2 regions of the Exiguobacterium sp. PvP048 genome follow, and region 2 is predicted to be linked to the other one. Evidence: riboswitches for the same ligand, from Rfam matches in the RefSeq annotation. Region 2 holds a riboswitch; the other holds the start of a gene.
The links. Region 2 has a riboswitch for FMN ahead of ribD (bifunctional diaminohydroxyphosphoribosylaminopyrimidine deaminase/5-amino-6-(5-phosphoribosylamino)uracil reductase RibD). Riboswitches for the same ligand answer to the same signal wherever they lie in the genome.
Positions count from the first base shown of each region.

Region 1: another riboswitch for FMN. It lies ahead of ABIC15_RS02920 (ECF transporter S component); the one in region 2 lies ahead of ribD (bifunctional diaminohydroxyphosphoribosylaminopyrimidine deaminase/5-amino-6-(5-phosphoribosylamino)uracil reductase RibD).

Region 1 covers NZ_JBEPSU010000001.1:584,208-590,512, forward strand. Annotated here, with positions in the region: gene ABIC15_RS02895 (NAD(P)/FAD-dependent oxidoreductase) at 151-1,146, shown strand; gene ABIC15_RS02900 (GNAT family N-acetyltransferase) at 1,208-1,729, opposite strand; gene ABIC15_RS02905 (GNAT family N-acetyltransferase) at 1,726-2,232, opposite strand; gene ABIC15_RS02910 (NAD-dependent epimerase/dehydratase family protein) at 2,229-3,095, opposite strand; gene ABIC15_RS02915 (HesB/IscA family protein) at 3,229-3,579, opposite strand; FMN riboswitch at 3,697-3,837, shown strand; gene ABIC15_RS02920 (ECF transporter S component) at 3,992-4,558, shown strand; gene ABIC15_RS02925 (YuzB family protein) at 4,622-4,855, opposite strand; gene ABIC15_RS02930 (NAD(P)/FAD-dependent oxidoreductase) at 4,948-6,000, shown strand; gene ABIC15_RS02935 (DUF1462 family protein) at 6,016-6,305, opposite strand, start outside.
Region 2 covers NZ_JBEPSU010000010.1:3,467-9,771, reverse strand. Annotated here, with positions in the region: gene ABIC15_RS13775 (EAL domain-containing protein) at 1-1,720, opposite strand, end outside; gene ribH (6,7-dimethyl-8-ribityllumazine synthase) at 1,847-2,305, opposite strand; gene ribB (3,4-dihydroxy-2-butanone-4-phosphate synthase) at 2,307-3,491, opposite strand; gene ribE (riboflavin synthase) at 3,488-4,117, opposite strand; gene ribD (bifunctional diaminohydroxyphosphoribosylaminopyrimidine deaminase/5-amino-6-(5-phosphoribosylamino)uracil reductase RibD) at 4,102-5,148, opposite strand; FMN riboswitch at 5,305-5,452, opposite strand; gene ABIC15_RS13750 (M20 family metallopeptidase) at 5,611-6,305, opposite strand, start outside.

The sequences.
Region 1 (6,305 bases), on a different contig from region 2:
TCACACGTCTATACGTTTATTGAACCATTTTCTATCATAGATTGCAAAGGGAAATTATGCAAACCCAAAAAAATGTGAGATGTCCCGTACTTGCAACATCGAACCCTACTTCCTATATAATAGAGGTATCCAATTTTAGGAGGGACTCAGATGCACCAACCATATGATGTCACGATTATCGGGGGCGGTCCGGTCGGGCTGTTCACCGCGTTTTACTCAGGGATGCGTCAAATGAAGACGAAAGTCATCGAAAGTCTGCCGCAACTCGGCGGACAGCTAGCGACGCTCTACCCTGAAAAATATATATACGATATTGCCGGCTTCCCGAAAGTCAAAGCCCAGGACCTGGTCGATCGGCTGCTGGAACAGGCAAATGAATTTGATCCGACGTATGTGCTCGGCGAAACCGTCCTTGCATACGAACGTCTCGATGATGGACTGATCCGTCTTGTCACGAACAAGGGGGAACATTATACGAAAACCGTCATCCTGACAGCCGGGAACGGTTCATTTGCTGCTCGTCCCCTCGGTGTCGCGGACGCAGAACGATTTGAAGGCAGTAACTTACACTACTTCGTCAACGAGATGGACCGCTTCAAAGATCGCCAGGTCGTCCTGCTCGGCGGTGGTGATTCCGCAGTCGACTGGTCGCTGATGCTCGAGCCAATCGCGAAATCCGTCACACTCGTTCACCGACGCGATAAATTCCGCGCCCATGAGCATACGGTCGAATTGTTGCATAACTCGTCCGTCAATGTCATGACACCTTATACCCTTGAATCCGTCACCGGAGAAGACAGTATCGAGACGCTGACATTCAAACATGCCGAAACGGATGAAGTGATTGTCGTCGGTGCTGATGATGTCGTCTGTAACTTTGGTTTCGTCTCATCACTCGGACCGCTTAAAGAGTGGGAGGTCGAATTCGAACGGAATTCCATCCGTGTCAACTCGAAGATGGAAACTGCGATTCCCGGCGTATTTGCCTGCGGCGACATCGCGACGTATGACGGTCGTGTCAAATTGATCGCGACCGGTTTCGGAGAAGCACCGATTGCCGTTAACCAGGCGAAGTTGCTTGTTGATCCATCAGCCCGCCATCCGCAACACTCAACAAGTCTGTTCGAAAAAGTGAAAAATCATTAAGTGATCACGAACAACAGCGTCCCTTCGATTTCGGAAATCGAAGGGACGCTGTTTTTTGGGCTTATGCGTTGGATACGGGATCGAGTGTAATTCGGTACGTCCACTCACTCAGCTGTTTCCCACCCCGCTCGATGGTTTTTTCGGAAACGAGTCGTCCGCCGAAACGTTCGTAAAAATGACGGGACGGGTTATCTGCCAGCACACTTACCATGCAAGACAAGAAGCCTTTCCGCCTGAGATCTTCCAACACGTGATCAAACAACCGTTTACCGGTTCGTTGCCCCTGATGGCTTTTCAACAGATAGAGCGCGTACAGCTCTCCCTCCGTCGTATCATTTTCCCTATTTGGTCCACCATTCGCAAAACCGACGATTTCGTTTGTCTGATCAAGTGCCACGAAAACCGGACCTTCGGCAAGACTGTTCCGCCAACCCGGTTCCCGCTTCTCCGCAGATAACTGATCGAGATATGCATCCGGAATAATCGTCCGATATGTTTCCCGCCAAGATGCGACATGAATCCGGGCAATCGCAGCAGCGTCTTCCATGTCGGCTCGTCGAATCGTTAAAAATCCGGTATTCATAGTGGAATGATAAATCGCCGGACCCGTGTTCCATCTTCTTTGATGTAAGATTCGATTTCTTGACCACCGTTTGTCAAAATGACACGACCGGATGCGGTGTTATCCGCACTACAGGTGATCAAGACGAAGGCAAGTCCCCGCTTTCGCGCAAATTCAAGCGCTTGCCGTAATCCTTCCGTCGCATACCCCTTATTGCGCGCACTCGGTCGAATGCCATAACCGATATGCCCTCCGACTTGTTGCAATTGATCGTTTAGATCATGCCGGAAATTGACTGCACCGACAATCGTTTCCCCGTCATACAACCAATACGTCGAGTGGGTCACCCAGTTCGTCGGGGCCACCCGTTCCTCTTGTTCCTGTTCTTCCAAAAAATCCTCCAACGGCAGAAACGTTTTACTGACGACACTCGGAACGATGCTTTCACCGGACTCTTGCCACTCTGATACATAATCAAGGTATTCCGGTTCCAAGTGCAGCGATGGTTTAATTAAGGTAATCATTTGTGGTTCCGGACCTCCTCTTCAATCAAACGATCAAGCCAGTCATCAACATGTTGGAAGAGATATCCCGCTTGTTTGGCTGCCGTCGTATCCATATAGAAATCGTGATCCGGTGCAAGCGGTGACGGCTCTTCGCCTGTCGTCTCAAACCGTGATGTCGTTCCTGCCACGTGATCAATCTTATCCATTAAGTCCTGAATCGATAATACGCCGTCACTCGCGGCATTAATCGGTCCTGTGATCGTCGAACGGCCGCACCACTCGAGGAAAGCTGCCGCTTCGTAACTCGAGATATATCCCATCTTCGCATACAGATTTTCAGCGATGACCGGTTGATCGGCTAGTGCCCGTTTGACATGAAAGATCAGCCGTTCCGTGTAATCATCCGGTCCGAGGACAACCGGGAAACGGACGGCAATGACCGGGAAAGTCGCACGTTGGAAGAAATAACTTTCCGCCTGACGTTTTCCTTCGCCGTAATCATGTTCTTTTTCAAGATCATATTTCCCGGGAAACGGATTATAGGACCGCTCGGAAATGTTTGTCCCGCCCTGCTCATAGACCGACATCGTCGACGTCAGAATGTAACGACCGACTTTTCCTTCGAAGGCATCGACCGCAAGCTTCGCCTGATACGGATTAAAACAGATATTGTCATAGATGATATCCCAGTTTTGACTTCCAAGATCCTTCATCGTACTGCTTGATGTCCGGTCCCCTTTAAAAAATGTCAAGCCCTTCGCGACCGGCGGCGTATGTTCCCCACGCGTGACAATCGTCACATCGTCCCCCGATTCCGCGAGCCGTAATGCCAACCGTCGACCAAAGTAGCGTGTTCCACCGAAAATCAGTACCTTTCGCATCGATAGTCCTCCCTCATCATAGCGTGCTAACGTTCCTGTTAGTCCTTCTCCATCTCCATTGAAAAGTCCTGTCAATCGCTCGTGAAAACAAAAAAATCGCAGACGGCAATCGTCTGCGATACAAGTCATTTCATTAACAGCCGCCCGGTGTGCCGGCATTCGTCGCCGTTCGGAACGACGTCCCGCAACCGCATGTCGCGATTGCATTTGGATTCGTAATCGTGAATCCGCCTCCGAGCATGGATTGTTTATAATCTACTTCCAGTCCTTTAACGACCGGATAATCTTTTTGATCAACGATGACTTTGACTCCGTGTTGCTCAAAGGTCAAGTCCGTCTCTTTTTCACTGTCAAACCCCATGCCGTAGGAGAGACCACTGCATCCGCCGCCTTGGACGAGCATGCGCAGATTTTGTTCATCGTCCGGCGCCTGCAACATCATTTCTTTGACTTGCAGTGCGGCCGCTTCTGTTAAATGAATCATGTCATCACCTTCCCTTTTTTATTAGTATACGCAATTTTAAGGGGAATCGAAACCTAGTTGCTTGAAACAATCTTGAATTCGTTGTATAAATAAGTTGTATTAAAAAAAATTAAATCGTTCCATCTTCAGGGCAGGGTGAAATTCCCGACCGGCGGTAAACAGGCGATTCGCCTGAAGCCCGCGAGCGAATAGGGCGCTATTTGCTGATTCTGTGTAACTCAGGAGCCGACAGTATAGTCTGGATGGGAGAAGATGGCGGCATGTTTCTTTCTTGAACCGATTTTGCAAAAATCGGTCAGGCTTAGTTTACTGCGGACTTCTCCCCCATCGAACACTTCGATGGGGGTTTATTTTGAACGCAGACATGCCAATACTTCATCGAGAGGAACGAGCAAAAGGAGATTATACTCGTATGAAACGCACACAAAAAATGGTCACATTATCGATGTTAGGTTCAATTTCATTTGTTCTTATGCTACTGAATTTCCCGCTTCCGTTTTTACCGAACTATTTGAAGATCGACTTCAGTGATGTTCCTGCTTTGATCGCCGCAATCATGTTCTCACCTGTTGCCGGCGTCATCGTCGAAGCACTCAAAAACGTCCTGTACTACATCTTCCGTGGAAGTGGTGTTCCGGTCGGTGAGCTTGCCAACTTCGCAGCTGGCGTTGCCTTCATTCTTCCGGTCAGTTGGTTCTATCATAAAAAGAAATCGACAAAAGGTCTCGCAACCGGTCTTGTCGCAGGTACGATCACGATGGCACTCGGTCTTGCCATCCTCAACTATATCTTGATTCTTCCAGCGTACGCTTGGTTCTTCGGTATGGACTACATGCTTGACCCTGCCGTCAAGTGGACGACGATTACAGCCGGTATCTTACCGTTTAACATCATCAAGGCGATGTTCATCTCAGCACTCTTCATCCCGCTGTTCCTGAAACTAAAACCTTGGATGACACGTCGTCAACAAACTGTCTAAGTCCGAAGCCGCGCCCGCTGACAGACACAAATCCCCGGTCTCTTGTGAGACACGGGGATTTTTTTAGAGCTCGTTTTCTTCGATTTTCTGATAAATCTTTTCAAGCAGTTCTTCCGGTGTCTCCCCGACAACGGTTTCTCCATCGACGAGACAAAAATGGTCAAGCGAACAAATCCCGCAATAACCGAGGCAACCATATTCGACGACATCGACATTCGGGTCCCGTTCGAGCTGTTGCATGACGACCTGAGTCCCTGTCGCTAAGTTACTGATACAAAATTCAATAATCGGATTCACTTTTTTTCCTCCTTCAGGCAGGAATTATCTTTCCTCATGTCGTATTATACAAGGTCAGACTGATTTAGGGGAACTAAGGGGGATTTTAAGTTATGAAGCAACTGGTTGTTTTAGGTGGCGGATATGGTGGCATGCGGATTTGTGAACGATTCAAGGATGAAGATGTCGCTGTGACGCTCGTCGATCGTTTACCGTACCACGCGTTAAAAACAGAGTACTATGCACTTGCTGCCGGAACATTGTCGGACCGGGATGTCCGGATCGCGTTTCCGGAAGGGGAACATCTCTCATATAAGTATGGACATGTCGTAAAGATTTCACCAGAGACGAACTCCGTTCATCTGCAAGACGGAACGGAATTGTTTTATGATGATTTGATCATCGCCTTAGGTTGTGAAGATAAATACCATAACATACCGGGGGCACAAGAGTTTACTTACAGCATCCAGACACTCGAAGAGTCACGGAAAACACAACAGGCGATTTGCGGACTTTCACCCGGTGCGATCGTTTCCATCGTCGGAGCCGGATTATCCGGAGTCGAGCTCGCGAGTGAACTGCACGAAAGCCGGAAAGATTTGAAAATTCGCCTATTCGACCGGGGACCGTCCGTTCTGTCCTTCCTCTCGGATAAAGTGTCGACCTACGTCCAGGAATGGTTCGAGGAGCATGACGTCGAAGTCATCAATAACTCGAACGTCACCTTCGTCACGGCGGATGATGTTCAAAACGGGGATGACGCCTATCCATCGAACTTAACGATTTGGACAGCGGGTACGCAACCGGTTAAAGTCGTCCGTGATCTTGGTTTTGAAGCTGACAGCGGCGGACGGATCAAGCTGACGGAACACCACCATGTGCCGGAACATGAAAATGTGTTCGTCATCGGGGATTGTGCCAGTCTCCCGTATGCGCCAAGCGGTCAGCTTGCGGAGCATCAAGCGGATCAGGTCGTCGATGTCCTGCAGGCAAAATGGGCCGGCAAGAAATTACCGAAACTGCCGGAAATCAAATTGCGCGGTATGCTCGGATCACTTGGAAAGTCAGACGGCTTCGGCATCGTCATGGGGAAACAGGCGTTGACAGGGAAAGTTCCACGTCTTCTGAAGTCCGGTGTGCTCTGGAAACATAAAAAAATTAAATAAGAAAAACGGCGCCGGTCATTCCGGGGCCGTTTTTTCAAGTCTTCTGTCAATTGCCTGCGTGATTTTTTTCAACTGGACGTATCCTTCATCGACCATCTCACCGTCAAGCAGAACAAGCGGATAAAAATAAACATCGTCCTGAAGAGCCGTAATCCATTCATCCTCGACCGGTGCCGCTTCGAAATCCACATATTCAAAAGTCAATGCCGTCTCGTACTTCCGTCCAAGAACGGCCTGCAGCCAACTGTATGTCTCCTCTGAACTTGGTGCCCCGACGCAACTCGGACACGTCTGTGCCGCCCCAT
Region 2 (6,305 bases):
CGATTCCTTCAATCGCATACGTTCGTTTTAAGTCATCGAGCAGACGGGCCGTTCGGCTTCTGCCCTGCTCATCCGACGTAACATCCCGCAAGATGACTGTAAACTCATCTCCGCCTTGACGGGCGACGATATCGTCCGGATTGACGGCTTCTTGCAGGCGCTCTGCCACTTGAATCAACAACTGATCGCCGACATGGTGACCGAACGAATCATTGACGAGTTTAAAGTCGTCGAGATCAATAAAACAGAGAATGATGGTTTCTTCCTTCCGCTCTTCTTCGACTAAATGGTGCAACACTTCTTCAAAGTAGGTCCGATTGATGACCCCGGTCAAATGATCGTAATAAGCAAGCCGGCGGATTTTTAATTCATTTTCCCGGATGGTCGTGATATCCTGCCCAATCCCGTACATCCCGACGAATCGATCCCGGACGCGAATCGGAATGTTGGTTACATTCAGCAAAACATCTGGACCGCCAGATTTTTGGAAAACAGTTTCAAATTGCTGTGCTGTCGCCTTGTCTGTCGATGTCTGTTGCCATGTCGTGAACTGCCGATACGTTTTGCCAATCAATTCCTCCGCATCCTGCTCCGTCAATTTTTCGAACGAAGGATTCGCGCTTTCAATACGTCCCTTCAAGTCAAGTGAATAGATGGCATCCGGATGGTAAGTAAACAAAGACTTATACCGTTCCTCACTCACTTCTAACTCGTCCGCTTTATGATGAATTTCTTCAATTAATTCTTGGTGACTCAAAATCATTAGAATCTGGCGGACTAAAATCAGGAGAATCGTGATAGCGCAACCTATCATTAAGCCATTCATTGCTTCATTTTGGCGTGCATAAAAGGTCATCGTTGAAAATAAAAATATGACTAACAGATATGGTAAAAACATTTTCCCGATCGGTGCACGTCTTCGTCGCGTTGTTTCTTTCTGTTGCCTTTTTTGTACGGGATTATCCAAATGACCAGATATACTAATCGTCAGTAAACCAATGACAAACAATGGATCAATCAACCGGATGACATCCTCACCGCTGACGGTCGTCACATAGACAAACGATGTATCTGCGCCGACCTGTAACAACAATCCGATGAACAAACACTGAAACATACGTCGTCGTTTTTGCCACTCGTGTTTCTCAAATAAATAATAGATACTGATCATACAAAATAACAGAACGATATCGCACATCGGGTAAGCAAAGGCCAGGACGAATTCCGCTTTCGAGGTGAACGGTTCGTCAAACAGCGGACGGATTAAGAAAAACCAACTGTAGGTAACAGCGACCGTCATAACGATGGCGATATCAAATATAAAGCTGACTAAACGAGCTTTTGTGACATGGCGTTGGATTGCGTGTAGAAAGGCCACTAAAAAGAAGACAGATTGCAACACGTAAAAAAGATCCGAGATACCGGGAAAGGGAACTTCGACTTGAAGAATATTCTCATACGTCCCCCACATCAATTCGGCAATCAGATAACTTCCTGTTCCGTATGCAAGGTAGAGAAAAAAATGTCCTTCTTGTTGGTCCGGTTCTCGTTGCGCCTGAACCAACAAACATGTCGCAAACGCGCAACCGAGTATGGAAAACAAGTTACTGCCCCAAGCTGACAACTCTGGCTGGTTTGCAAAAATAATCAGCCAAAGATAGTAAATTGTAATAAAGCAGACGACAACAGGCAGATAATAAGCTTTTTTTGAACGCACCATCTTCCTTTCCACCCTTCTGTAAAGAGTCTTTCCCTTATCATTAGGGATGGAGTTCGTAAAGTCCTGCCAGAATAAAAAAAGAGACCTGTTCCATTCGGAAACAGGTCTCAAGACTCAGTTATTTCATTAAATAGTCCGTAACAGGTTCGCCATCTCGATTGCTGAGACCGCTGCTTCGTATCCTTTGTTCCCCGCTTTCGTTCCCGCCCGTTCGACGGCCTGTTCAATTGAGTCAGTCGTCAGGACACCGAAGATAATCGGCACCCCTGTTTCACGTGACGCGCCGGCGACACCTTTCGCGACTTCGTTGCAGACATAATCGTAGTGTGATGTCGCACCGCGAATGACGGCACCGAGTGTGATGACAGCGTCATACTTTCCGCTTTTCGCAAGCTTTTCCGCGACGAGCGGAATCTCGAACGCTCCCGGAACCCATGCTGTATCGACAGCATCCGCAGCGACTCCGTGACGACGGAATGCATCGTTTGCTCCACCGACCAGTTTCGATGTGATCAATTCATTGAATCGTGCTGCGACGATTGCGACGCGTAGTCCTTCACCTGTTAAAAATCCTTCGAATACCATGTTATTGTCCTCCTTGGATATCGAGCAGATGCCCGAGTTTCGTTTGTTTGGTTTGCAGATACTGCTTGTTTTCCGGTACCGGGTCAATCTCAAGCGGAATCCGCTCGAGCACCGTAATACCGTTTTGTTCGAGTGCCTGTTGTTTTTCCGGATTATTCGTCATCAGCCGAATTTTCGTGACACCTAAATCGTGTAACATCGCGGCTGCGACTTTGTAATCCCGTAAATCAGTCGCATACCCGAGCGCGTGATTCGCTTCGACCGTATCGAGTCCCTGCTCCTGCAACTCATAGGCTTTCAGTTTCGCCATCAAGCCGATACCGCGCCCTTCCTGGCGCAGGTAGAGTACCGCTCCGCCTTCATGTCCGATGCGTGCCAGTGCTGCGTCAAGTTGCGGACCGCAATCACAGCGTTTTGATCCGAAGACGTCTCCCGTCAGACATTCCGAATGCAGCCGGACGAGCATTCCGTCTTCCGGCTCTCCCGACAGGACGGTCACGTGTTCTTTTTGATCAGGCGTCGTATAGCCGAGTATCCGAAACGCGCCGTGCGCGGCCGGAAGCAGGACGTCCGCTTCGCGCCGGACGGGGCGTTCGAGATACGTGACGAGGGCATCGATTGTAATCATCTTCAGCCCATGGACTTCTTTATAGGTCAGCAAATCATCCACGCGCGCCATCGTCCCGTCCTCTAAGATGATTTCACAAATGACAGCTGCTTCAGCACTTCCGGCAAGCCGTGCCAAATCCACACCGGCCTCCGTATGTCCACGCCGTTCCCGGACACCGCCCTCTTTCGCAATCAAGGGGAAAATATGACCGGGACGCTTAAATTGTTTCGCCTCATCCGTCAGCATCCGTTGAATCGTCAACGCACGTTCCGCGGCACTGATGCCGGTCTTCGCTTCTTCATGATCGATGCTGATCGTAAACGCCGTCCCGTGCGGATCGGTATTGTGATCTGTCATCGGATTCAGCTCAAGGCGTTCTGCAAGTTGCGGGCTGACCGGAACACAGACGAGTCCTTTCCCGTACGTGATCATGAAGTTGATTTGTTCGGGTGTCGCATGTTCCGCGAGGAGAATCAGGTCTCCCTCATTTTCCCGGTTTTCATCATCACAGACGATGATCGGACGTCCGTGTTTTAATTCTTCAATCGCTTCTTCTACGAGATCAAATCCGTTCATCCTGCTCCGCCTCCTAAAAATGCCGACCAATCCGTTTTTTGTTCCTGCTGTGTAAAGTGATACAAATGTTTTGCCATCAAATCACACTCGATATTGACGAGTGCCCCGCTTTGCAACCGGTCGAACGTCGTCAACTGTCGGGAGTGCGGAATCAATGAGATGATTAAACTGTTCGGTTCCACGTGTTGGACCGTCAAGCTCGTTCCGTTGATCGCAATCGAGCCTTTCGGAATACAGTATTTACTCCACTCCCCGGTCTCGAACCGGTATTCCATCGCTTCACCGTCCGGTCGACGGCTTAAGAACCGGGCTGTTCCGTCAATGTGTCCGCTGACGAAATGACCGCCAAACCGTCCGTTCGCCGGCATCGCCCGTTCGAGCTGAACCGGTGTGCCGACCCGCAACGTCTGAAGGGACGTTGCCCGAATCGTTTCGTGAACGGCGTCCGCCGTGAACCCGGTCGCCGTCATCGCCGTGACCGTTAAACAAATCCCGTCGACGGCGATGCTGTCGCCGATCTTCGTTTCTTCAAGAACATGCCGCGCCTCGATTTCGAGCGCTAAACCGTTCGGGCGCGGAACTTTTCGTTTAATCGTCCCGACTTCTTCAATCAATCCCGTGAACATAAGCCGTCTCCTTTCCGCGTATAACGCAGATGGACATCCTGTCCGATTTGCGCGACGTCGGTTAAATCGAACCGGTCTTCAATCTCGATTGTGCTTGTCAATCCGGTCGTCCCTTGTAAGACGGACGGGGCTTGATAGATTTCAAGACGATCGACAAGGTCTGCTTCTAAAAATGACGACTGAATCGTTGGTCCGCCTTCAATCAACAAACTGCGGATCCCCTGGTCGTACAATATGTCTAAAATCTGATTCGGTGTCGTATACGTGCCGACGAGAACCGTGACGTTCGATTGAATTGAGACACGCGGTTGTTCCGTCAGCCAGTATGTCGGATTCAAACCGTCCCGAAAGACTTGGGCGCTTTCCGTCAAACGTCCACGACGGTCGACGACGACCCGAATCGGTTCAGGTCCGGCTTCCGTGCGTAACGTCAATGCGGGATCATCGATTAAAATCGTCTCACTCCCGACTAAGATGGCGTCATGTGTTGCCCGCAGCTCACGTCCTGCCACCCGGGCTGCATCTGATGTAATCAGGCGTTGCTCACCTGTCGTGACGACACCGTTTAAACTTTGGGCGACTTTGACGGTGACGACCGGTCGTTTCCGCTCGAGACTTTGCCAAAACGGTGTATAAAATCGAACCGCTTCGTCTTCGAGTAATCCGGTTTCGACCGTCAGTCCGGCTTCACGCAGACGCGTAATACCTTGTCCGGCGACGATTGCATGCCGATCTTCCGTTGCGACGAACACCCGCTTGATGCCGGCGGCTAAAATCGCCTCCGTACAGGGCGGTGTCTTTCCATGATGGTTACACGGTTCGAGTGTGACATAGAGATCCGCACCACGCGCCGCTTCTCCTGCCATGTTTAATGCTTCGACTTCCGCATGCGGACCACCCGCAAACCGGTGGGCACCGAAGCCGATCACTTTTCCATGTTTCGTAATGACACAACCGACACTCGGATTTGGACTCGTTTGTCCGTCCAGCATCCGTGCCAACTGCATCGCCTGGTGCATTCGATTATTCATATTTCCGCTCCTTTCAAAAGAAAAGACGCCGCTGCATTTGCAGGGCGTCATGATTGAAGGATCACGAAAGAAACGTCTTGTTTTCTGTTCAAAAGCATACAGAAATAGACCTTTTCCCGAACAGATTTTTTCAGAAAATGGTTTCAAGCACATTTTTTCGTTCTTCTCCCATCCGGACTTTACCGTCGGCCCTGGAATCACACCAAGTCAGCCACAATGCGTACATTGTGGGTCGCGGGCTCGTCGATTCGAAAATCATCGCATTACCGCCGGTTGGGATTTTCACCCTACCCCGAAGAACTGGTTATTCAGTTGTACAGGTCAAGACTAGCACAGGTTATTTTAAAATACAAAAGAGAATTTGTTTTCTTTTTTCCGGTTCAACAAAAAAAGTATGGTTTGGCCCGCCCGGTCGTCTTGATGACATCCGGTCGGACCAACACATACTTCTGTCTTTCGCTGTTACGTCAAGTAACCGTTTTTCCGGTCGTGGAACTCCTGTTTGACCGTCCCGAGTAACGAGTCATCCGTCAGCAGACGGAACGCCGTCCGGGCCAGGATTTTCGCTCCCGTGATCAAGGCTTCGTCGCCTTGTTCCGATTTCGCCGCCTCCCGGAAACTTTCCGTATGGGCAACTAAGTCGTCTGCTCCAATCTTGATGTACGGATGGATCGTCGGCAGGACCTGGCTGATGTTGCCGGCGTCGGTCGAACCGAGACCCTGCCGTTCATCGGTCTTGACGTCTTCCCCAAGCGCCGTCGCTTCTTCCCGGAAAATCTCGTCAAACGTCCGGTTGAACAACAGGTTATCGACTTCGTTTTGGAAGGCGATGATCTCAAGCGTCGCTCCGGTCGCAAGGGCTGCCCCTTCGGCAACGGCTTTGACTTTTGCCGTCACCGCATTCAGCCGTTCGCGTGTCGTCGCCCGGATGAAGAAACGGGCTTTGGCATACTCCGGAATGATGTTCGGCGCATCTCCACCATCGGTAATGATTCCGTGAATCCGGATGTCACTCGGCAACTGTTGCCGTAACGCATTGATTCCGTTAAACAACTGAATGACGGCATCCAGGGCATTGATCCCTTCTTCCGGCGAAGCTGCCGCATGGGCCGGTTTACCGGTAAAGGCAAAATCGAGCGGATCAACGGCGAGCGAAG